Regions from separate parts of the Paraburkholderia caffeinilytica genome, predicted to be linked through region 2. Evidence: predicted binding sites of a transcription regulator. Region 2 holds the regulator's gene; the other holds the start of a gene.
The links. Region 2 encodes HrcA, which represses chaperone genes, less so after heat shock. Its sites were predicted from a motif close to TTAGCACTCNNNNNNNNNGAGTGCTAA; they were not measured.
Positions count from the first base shown of each region.

Region 1: a site for HrcA is predicted at 1,911-1,937, ahead of groES (co-chaperone GroES). Genes of this name have one in related genera too.

Region 1 is NZ_CP031467.1:2,840,575-2,844,674, reverse strand. It holds gene groL (chaperonin GroEL) at 1-1,494, opposite strand, end outside; gene groES (co-chaperone GroES) at 1,548-1,838, opposite strand; gene DSC91_RS28995 (CppA family protein) at 2,517-2,798, shown strand; gene DSC91_RS28990 (DUF2471 domain-containing protein) at 2,837-3,241, shown strand; gene DSC91_RS28985 (porin) at 3,546-4,100, opposite strand, start outside.
Region 2 is NZ_CP031467.1:2,707,963-2,712,062, reverse strand. It holds gene hemH (ferrochelatase) at 1-926, opposite strand, end outside; gene hrcA (heat-inducible transcriptional repressor HrcA) at 1,111-2,130, opposite strand; gene DSC91_RS28415 (NAD kinase) at 2,485-3,387, shown strand; gene recN (DNA repair protein RecN) at 3,468-4,100, shown strand, end outside.

The DNA of each region.
Region 1 (4,100 bases), 130 kb from region 2:
CTTCGTCGGATCCACGACACCTGCGTCAACCAGGTCGACGTACTCGCCGGTTGCAGCGTTGTAGCCGTAGTTGCCCGTGCCAGCTGCAACAGCTGCCACCACGACGCTGGCTTCTTCGCCACCGTTCGTGACGATCTGACGCAGCGGCTCTTCCATTGCGCGCAGAACGATCTTGATACCTGCGTCCTGATCGGCGTTAGCGCCCTTCAGGCCGGCGATCGCCGTGCGTGCACGGATCAGAGCGACGCCGCCGCCAGCAACGATGCCTTCTTCCACAGCTGCGCGCGTTGCGTGCAGTGCGTCTTCGACACGTGCCTTCTTTTCCTTCATTTCGACTTCGGTCGCAGCGCCGACCTTGATCACTGCAACACCGCCAGCCAGCTTGGCGACGCGTTCTTGCAGCTTTTCACGGTCGTAGTCCGACGTTGCTTCTTCGATTTGCGTGCGCACTTGCTTCACACGTGCTTCGATGGTTGCAGCTTCGCCAGCGCCGTCGATGATCGTCGTGTTTTCCTTGCCCACTTCGATACGCTTCGCCTGACCCAGTTCAGCCAGCGTTGCCTTTTCGAGCGTCAGGCCGGTTTCTTCAGCGATGACTTGACCGCCGGTCAGGATCGCGATGTCTTCCAGCATGGCCTTACGACGATCGCCGAAGCCCGGAGCCTTGACAGCCACCGTCTTCAGGATGCCGCGGATGTTGTTCACAACCAGCGTTGCCAGTGCTTCACCTTCGACGTCTTCTGCGATGATCAGCAGCGGACGGCCAGCCTTCGCGACTTGTTCCAGGACCGGGAGGAGGTCACGAATGTTCGAGACCTTCTTGTCGTGCAGCAGCACGAACGGGTTGTCCAGAACAGCAACTTGCTTGTCCGGGTTGTTGATGAAGTACGGCGACAGGTAGCCGCGGTCGAATTGCATACCTTCGACAACGTCCAGCTCGTCTTGCAGCGACTTGCCGTCTTCAACGGTGATGACGCCTTCCTTGCCGACCTTGTCCATTGCTTCAGCGATACGGTCGCCGATCGACGAGTCGCTGTTTGCCGAAATCGCGCCAACCTGAGCGATTTCCTTGTTGGTCGTGCACGGCTTGCTGATCTTGCGCAGTTCTTCGATCGCGGCTGCAACAGCCTTGTCGATACCGCGCTTCAGGTCCATCGGGTTCATGCCCGATGCAACGTACTTCATGCCTTCGCGGACGATCGACTGAGCCAGAACCGTTGCGGTCGTGGTGCCGTCACCTGCGTTGTCGCTGGTCTTGGAAGCCACTTCCTTGACCATTTGTGCGCCCATGTTCTGGAGCTTGTCTTTCAGTTCGATCTCTTTTGCGACCGACACACCGTCCTTGGTGACCGTCGGGCCGCCGAAGCTGCGTTCCAGGACAACATTGCGGCCCTTCGGACCCAGCGTGACCTTCACAGCGTTCGCGAGAATGTTCACGCCTTCGACCATCTTGGCACGGGCGGAATCACCGAATACGACGTCTTTAGCTGCCATCTTCTAACTCCTTGAATTCTTTGGATATGACCGGGAAAGTAGCGGCTTTGCGCTTACTTCTGCACCACGGCCATGATGTCTTCTTCGCGCATCACGAGCAGTTCGTTGCCATCGACCTTGACGGTCTGGCCTGCGTACTTGCCGAACAGGACGCGGTCGCCAACCTTCACGTCGAGCGCGATTGCTGCGCCCTTGTCGTCACGCTTGCCCGGGCCGACTGCGAGGATTTCGCCTTGATCCGGCTTTTCCGCTGCGGCTTCGGGGATCACGATGCCCGACGCAGTCTTGGTTTCTTGATCCAGACGTTTGACGATCACGCGATCATGCAAAGGACGAAGGTTCATACATACTCCTCTCTTGATTGAGACTGAAGAACGCTGAGAAAACCCGGCTGGCTGAGCCAGCCGGCGATGTTGTTAGCACTCTCGTGCAGCGAGTGCTAATTATATGGACGGGTGGTGACAAATTCAAGAAGGGATCTTGCTCGGGCGTTGTCGGGATTTACTTACCGTTGAACTTCGTTCACTTGAGCCTGAACCTCGCACTGCAGCAAAATCCTGACGGGCTCGAATAATTCCCTTTCAAAACAGGGTTCTACCCGCATGGTCTTGCCACCGTCAAACTGGACATCGATCACTCGCGAACGGGCCGATCGACGACCGGATCGCTCGCATTTTCCCGGCGACCGTTCGCCTGGGGAAATCCCTTAACCCACTGGCAGCCAGGAATGCTTCGTCCAACCTGGACACGATGGCCGTAGGGTTGAGAGAAGAGACAGAAGCGCTGTCACCATGCTGGCAAAGCCAACGAGGACAACAACAGAACCTTGAGGGCCGTCCTCACTACGGCCTCGATAGATGGTGATCGAGGCGTTCGATCGGGGTTAATCGAGCGCCGACGATTCATCATACTATCCGACCCGAGCGCGTCTTCCCGCCAAATCCGGCGTCCTGCGAATTGACTTGCATCCCGATCAAATACTGTATAAATTTACAGTACTGTTTTTATATACAGGATCGGTCATGAACCAGCTCATCCGCATCTTGAACGACGGTGATCGCGAAACGCTTGCGTGGTTGCGCAAGCATGTCGGAGACGTGCGCGTGGCGGCTGCTGCGCGACATCTGGGAGGCAACGGCAAACCCTACCTGTCAGCGGTGTGCCGCTATCTCGGCGTACGTCCGCCAACGCCTCGTCAACCTATCCGGCCTGTTGAAGATTGCACGGTCGGCGATAACTATCTTGCCCAGATCCGCCAGTTGTTGGCACAGCGAAACCAGGCAGCGTTGAAGCATCAACTCTGATGCTACGAGTTGCCGTGAGTCCTCAGGAAGATAACAGCATGATTAACGACTCTGCTCTTGATAGGGATGTCCACGACATCGATCCTGTCGCCCTCGAACGCGCACTCCGCAGCGCGTCGCTCGACCTCCAGCAGACCATTGCCACGGTCGCAGGTCGTTACCTCGACAATGGCCGTCGCCGTTACTCAAGCGGCGCGCAATTGCCGACCTGGCGCACGCTGCTGACAATCGACGAACAGGTCTTCGAGAATCGGGGCTTCCGGGCAAGGCACGACGAGACCGTACGCTCAACGTTTGTCCGGTTCGAGGACAGTCGTTTGTCCGGGATGGATCTCGACGAACCCGTCGACTGGCGACGTGACGACGACAATCTGCCAGCCGTGTACCTGCTCGTGCGCGCGCTGGTACAGGCCGACGCCACCAATGCATCCACTCAGGACTAGTGCGCCGATTCAACGCTGAACGCCCGATCTGTGCCCGGTCGTCATCGAAACAATAACGCTTCAGGATCGCCAATCGAGAGTTCGGTCGAGTAATGAAATGTGTGGGAAATGCGTGACCGTTCTGGAGACGGTGGATGATAGAGCCCTTCGCAAGGCAAGCTGCGATTTGGGCATATTTTCCCCAAACGCTCCCGAGCACTTCCCTGTACTTCATGGAGAGGTTGCACTAGCAAGAGCGTGACAACGGGGTGATAACAGCAAAAAAGCCCGCATCAATGCGGGCTTTCCTTAGGGCATCTACCAATTAGAACTTATGGCGGATACCGACGGTTACAGTAGCCTGCTTGCTGGAGCCCGAATCGCCTGTTGCCGAGCCGATGACAGCGACTGCGGCCGTGCCCGACGAGTCTTGCGTGCCTGATGCAGTCGTGTACGCTGCCCATGCGTAGAAGTCCGTACGCTTGCTGATCGAGTAGTCCGCCGCGACCGCGAACTGGTTGTACTTTGCCGACGAGTTGCCGCTCGACTTCAGGTACACGTAGCCGATCTCGGTCTGCAGCGGTGCCGAGACCTGCCAGACGGCGTACACCGAACCCGTGTTGTACTTTTCAGCCTGCTTGAATGTCGAACTACCGTCCACAGTGTATTCGGCGTGGCTGAGGTAGCCACCCAGGGTCACCGTGCCGAATACGTAGTTGCCGCCGATACGTGCATTGTTGATCGACGCCGCAGTGGAATACGCCGCGTTGACCGCCGTGTTGAACAGCGAGTCCCACGTCGTCGTACCGCGGTTCGTGCCGCTGCCGTTGCTCAGGTGGTAGTAGCCCGCTGCCAGGTTAACCGGACCGTTGCTGTATGC
Region 2 (4,100 bases):
AGGAACTCGTCGCGCACTTCCATGCCGATCTCTTCAATCGTTTCAAGGCAATCGGCGGTAAAGCCCGGGCAGAACACGTCGGCACGCCGCACGCCTGCCGAGCCCAATTCCTTCAATGTGGGTGCGGTGTACGGTTGCAGCCACTCGGCCTTGCCGAAGCGCGACTGAAAGGTGATGCGGCATTCCACCTGCGTCAGTCCCAGCGCCTGCATCAACAACGCGCCGGTTTGCTGGCATTGCTCGTGATACGGATCGCCAAGATCCATCGTGCGCTTGGGTACGCCGTGAAAACTCAGCACCAGCTTGTCACCCGCCGCGAAGTCCGGCCGGCCATGCTGATGCCAGTAGTGATGCACCTGTGCGGCGAGCGCGGCGATATACGCAGGATGATCGGCATACTGGCGCACCGTGCGGATTTCCGGTTGATTGCGCATGCGCTTGAGGGCCGAAAAGGCTTCGTCGAAAGCCGTGGCCGTGGTCGACGACGAATATTGCGGATACATGGGCATCAGCAGCACACGCTCGGCGCCCGCCAGTTTGAGCTGGTTCAGCATGGCCGGAATACCGGGCGTGCCGTAGCGCATGGCGTAGTCGACCAACACCGTGTAGTCGTTCAATTGCAACAGATGACGCAAACCCTCCACCTGCTTCTCCGTGAAGACACGCAGCGGCGAGCCTTCCGGCATCCACACAGCCGCGTACTTCTTCGCCGACGCGGGGCTCCGGAACGGCAAAATCAACAACCGCAGGATCACCTGCCAGAGCAGCGCCGGAATTTCGACCACGCGAGGATCGGACAGGAACTGCGCAAGATAGCGACGGACCGCACGCGGCGTCGGCGCGTCGGGCGTGCCGAGATTGATCAGCAACACGGCGACACGGTGTGACGTGGCGTTCTGCGATGGCCGCTCGAGGTCGAAGCGCATAGGCAGCAGAGGTAACCGCTTTGGGCGGAGAGTCGGTTCAGGTGGAATTCATTATAGCGGCGCGGTCCATTGCAAGGTCCGCCAGGGGCCCCTGGCCATTCGGCCAATTGGCAAGCGGCGCGCCGTCGCGCATCATTTGCGACATGAAGTGCCGCAGCCGGCAGTAACCGCGGCTTGCTGCCGGTTACTGTTGACTCAGCGTCAGGGAAAGCAGCCGCGCGGTGATGTCGACAATCGGAATCACGCGGTTGTAGGCCATGCGGGTCGGCCCGATCACGCCGAGCGTGCCGACGATCTTGCCGTTCACCTCATAAGGCGCGGTGACGACGCTCATTTCCTCGATTGGCACGAGATTCGACTCGCCGCCAATGAAAATCTGCACGCCGGCGGCGTGACTCGACACGTCGAGCAACTGAAGGAGACTGGTCTTTTGGTCGAACACATCGAACAGCTTGCGCAAGCGCGCCATGTCCGACGACAGGTCGGCGACTTCGAGCAGGTTGCGCTCGCCGGAAATCAGCACGGTCTCGCCGGTGTCGGACTCATCCGTGCTGGCCGTGACCGCGGCGTGCATCAGCGTGGTCATGTCGCCGCGCAATTCGTCGATTTCTTCGCGCAGGCGGCGGCGCACGTCGTCGAACGAGAGGCCCGCGAAGTGCGCGTTGATGTAGTTGGAGGCCTCCACCAGCTGCGCCGGCGAAAAATCGCGCTGAGTTGCCATGATGCGGTTCTGCACGTCCCCCTCGGGCGTCACGATGATCAGCAGGATGCGCTTGTCCGACAGGCGCATGAATTCGATCTGCTTGAACACGTGGCTGCGGCGCGGGGTAAGCACCACACCGGCAAACTGCGACAGATTGGACAGCACGCCGGCCGCCGCGGCGACGACTTTCTGCGGCTCACCCGCCTGCAGCGTAGTCTTGACGATACGCATCACCGCTTCTTCGTCCGCGGCGGATTCCACCGTCAGCATGGTATCGACGAACAGCCGGTAGCCACGCGGTGTCGGAATGCGGCCCGCGGAAGTATGCGGACTGATCACAAGCCCCAGATCCTCGAGATCGGACATCACGTTGCGGATCGTCGCCGGGCTCAGTTCGAGGCCGGAATAGCGTGACAACGTGCGCGAGCCGACCGGCTGACCTTCGGCGATGTAGCGCTCGATCAGCGTTTTGAGGAGGGTTTGTGCGCGAGGATCTAGCATGACGGAAAATTTTAGCTCAATGACGCGGCTACAGCGAGCGCTAACGGCGCCAACCCCTGACTATCGCGCCGCCGGTTGGCGGGGCGGCGCCTGGTGTTCCGTGCAGCGCCTTGACTGGCGCCGTGTCCAGCGTCCTTGCCAGCGCGCCGCCCGGACTCGGGCTCCGCGCCTCGCCGGCCGCCACTTCGGTGCGTCCGCCGGCGGCACGCCGCCGCACTACAACCGGCGTGCATGTCATCAAGGTTTCACCATTCTAACGATAATCGCCCAATGCGCTGGCAGCCCGCTTGCGCCGGCTCGCTACCGGGTCTGTCTGCGGTTCTTTTCAGGCCCTACCTATGGTGTAATGCCGGCATGCAAGTGACCAGCCAGTTCAAGACCGTCGCGCTCGTCGGGCGCAACAATACGCCGGGCATCGGCGAGCCGCTGACCGAGCTCGCCTCGTGCATCGCGAGACGCGGCTTCGAGGTTGTATTCGAAGCCGACACCGCCGCCGAAATCGGCGTCACCGACTATCCGGCGCTGCGTCCCGCCGAGATCGGCGCGCGCGCCGACGTTGCCGTCGTGCTGGGCGGCGACGGCACGATGCTGGGCATCGGCCGCCAGCTTGCGCCCTACCGCACGCCGCTGATCGGCATCAACCACGGGCGGCTCGGCTTCATTACCGACATTCCGATCTCCGACATGCGCGAGATCGTGCCGCAAATGCTCTCGGGCAACTTCGAGCGCGAAGAGCGCATGCTGCTCGAAGCGCGCATCATGCGCAACGGCGCGCCGATCTATCACGCACTGGCCTTCAACGACGTGGTGGTCAACCGTAGCGGTTTCTCCGGGATGGCGGAACTGCATGTCTCGGTGGACGGGCGCTTCATGTACAACCAGCGCTCCGACGGCCTGATCGTCGCCACGCCCACGGGCTCGACCGCTTACGCGCTGTCTTCGCAAGGGCCGATCCTGCATCCGCAATTGCAAGGCATCGTGCTGGTGCCGATCGCGCCGCACGCCCTGTCGAACCGGCCAATCGTGCTGCCGGACGACTCGAAGGTGAGCATTCAGATCGTCTCGGGCCGCGAAGTGAACGTCAATTTCGACATGCAGTCGTTCACTTCGCTGGAATTGGGCGACACGATCGAAGTGCGCCGCTCGCGTCATACGGTGCCGATGCTGCACCCGGTCGGCTACAGCCATTTCGCGACGCTGCGCAAGAAGCTGCACTGGAACGAATACCCGTCGCACGAAGAAGATATCAAGCCCTGAGCGGCCCCGAATGCCGGACCGCCAGAACACGAACGCCGCCGCGGCCGAACCCTGAATCTCAAGCTCACCAGACGACCTCCATGCTTCGCCACCTCTCGATACGCGACTTCGTCATCGTCGCCGCGCTCGATCTCGAATTCGACAGCGGCTTCACCGTTTTCTCAGGCGAAACAGGCGCCGGCAAGTCGATCCTGATCGACGCACTGGCCCTCGCGCTCGGCGCCCGTGCCGATGCGAACGTGGTGCGCACCGGCGAGACCCGCGCCGACATCACCGCCGAATTCGAGACGCATGCGCAAGTCGAGCAATGGCTCGACGAGCAGGCGCTCGGCGCGGCCGCCGACGACGGCCACCACGGCGGCACCGTGATGCTGCGCCGCGTGGTGGATGCGAACGGCCGCTCGCGGGCGTTCATCAACGGCACGGCGGCGACGCTCGCGCAATTGCGCGAAGTCGGCGAAATGCTGGTGGATATTCACGGGCAGCATGCGCACCAGTTGCTGATGCGTCCGGACGCGCAGCGCGAACTGTTCGACACCCACGCCGGCCTCGCGGAAACCGCCACGACCGTCACGCGAGCATGGCGATCGTGGCGGGAAAAGGTGCAGGCCGTCGAACATGCGCAAACGCGCGACCGCGAGCTGCAACTCGAGCGCGAACGGCTCGCCTGGCAGCTTACCGAGCTGGACAAACTTTCGCCGCAACCCGGCGAA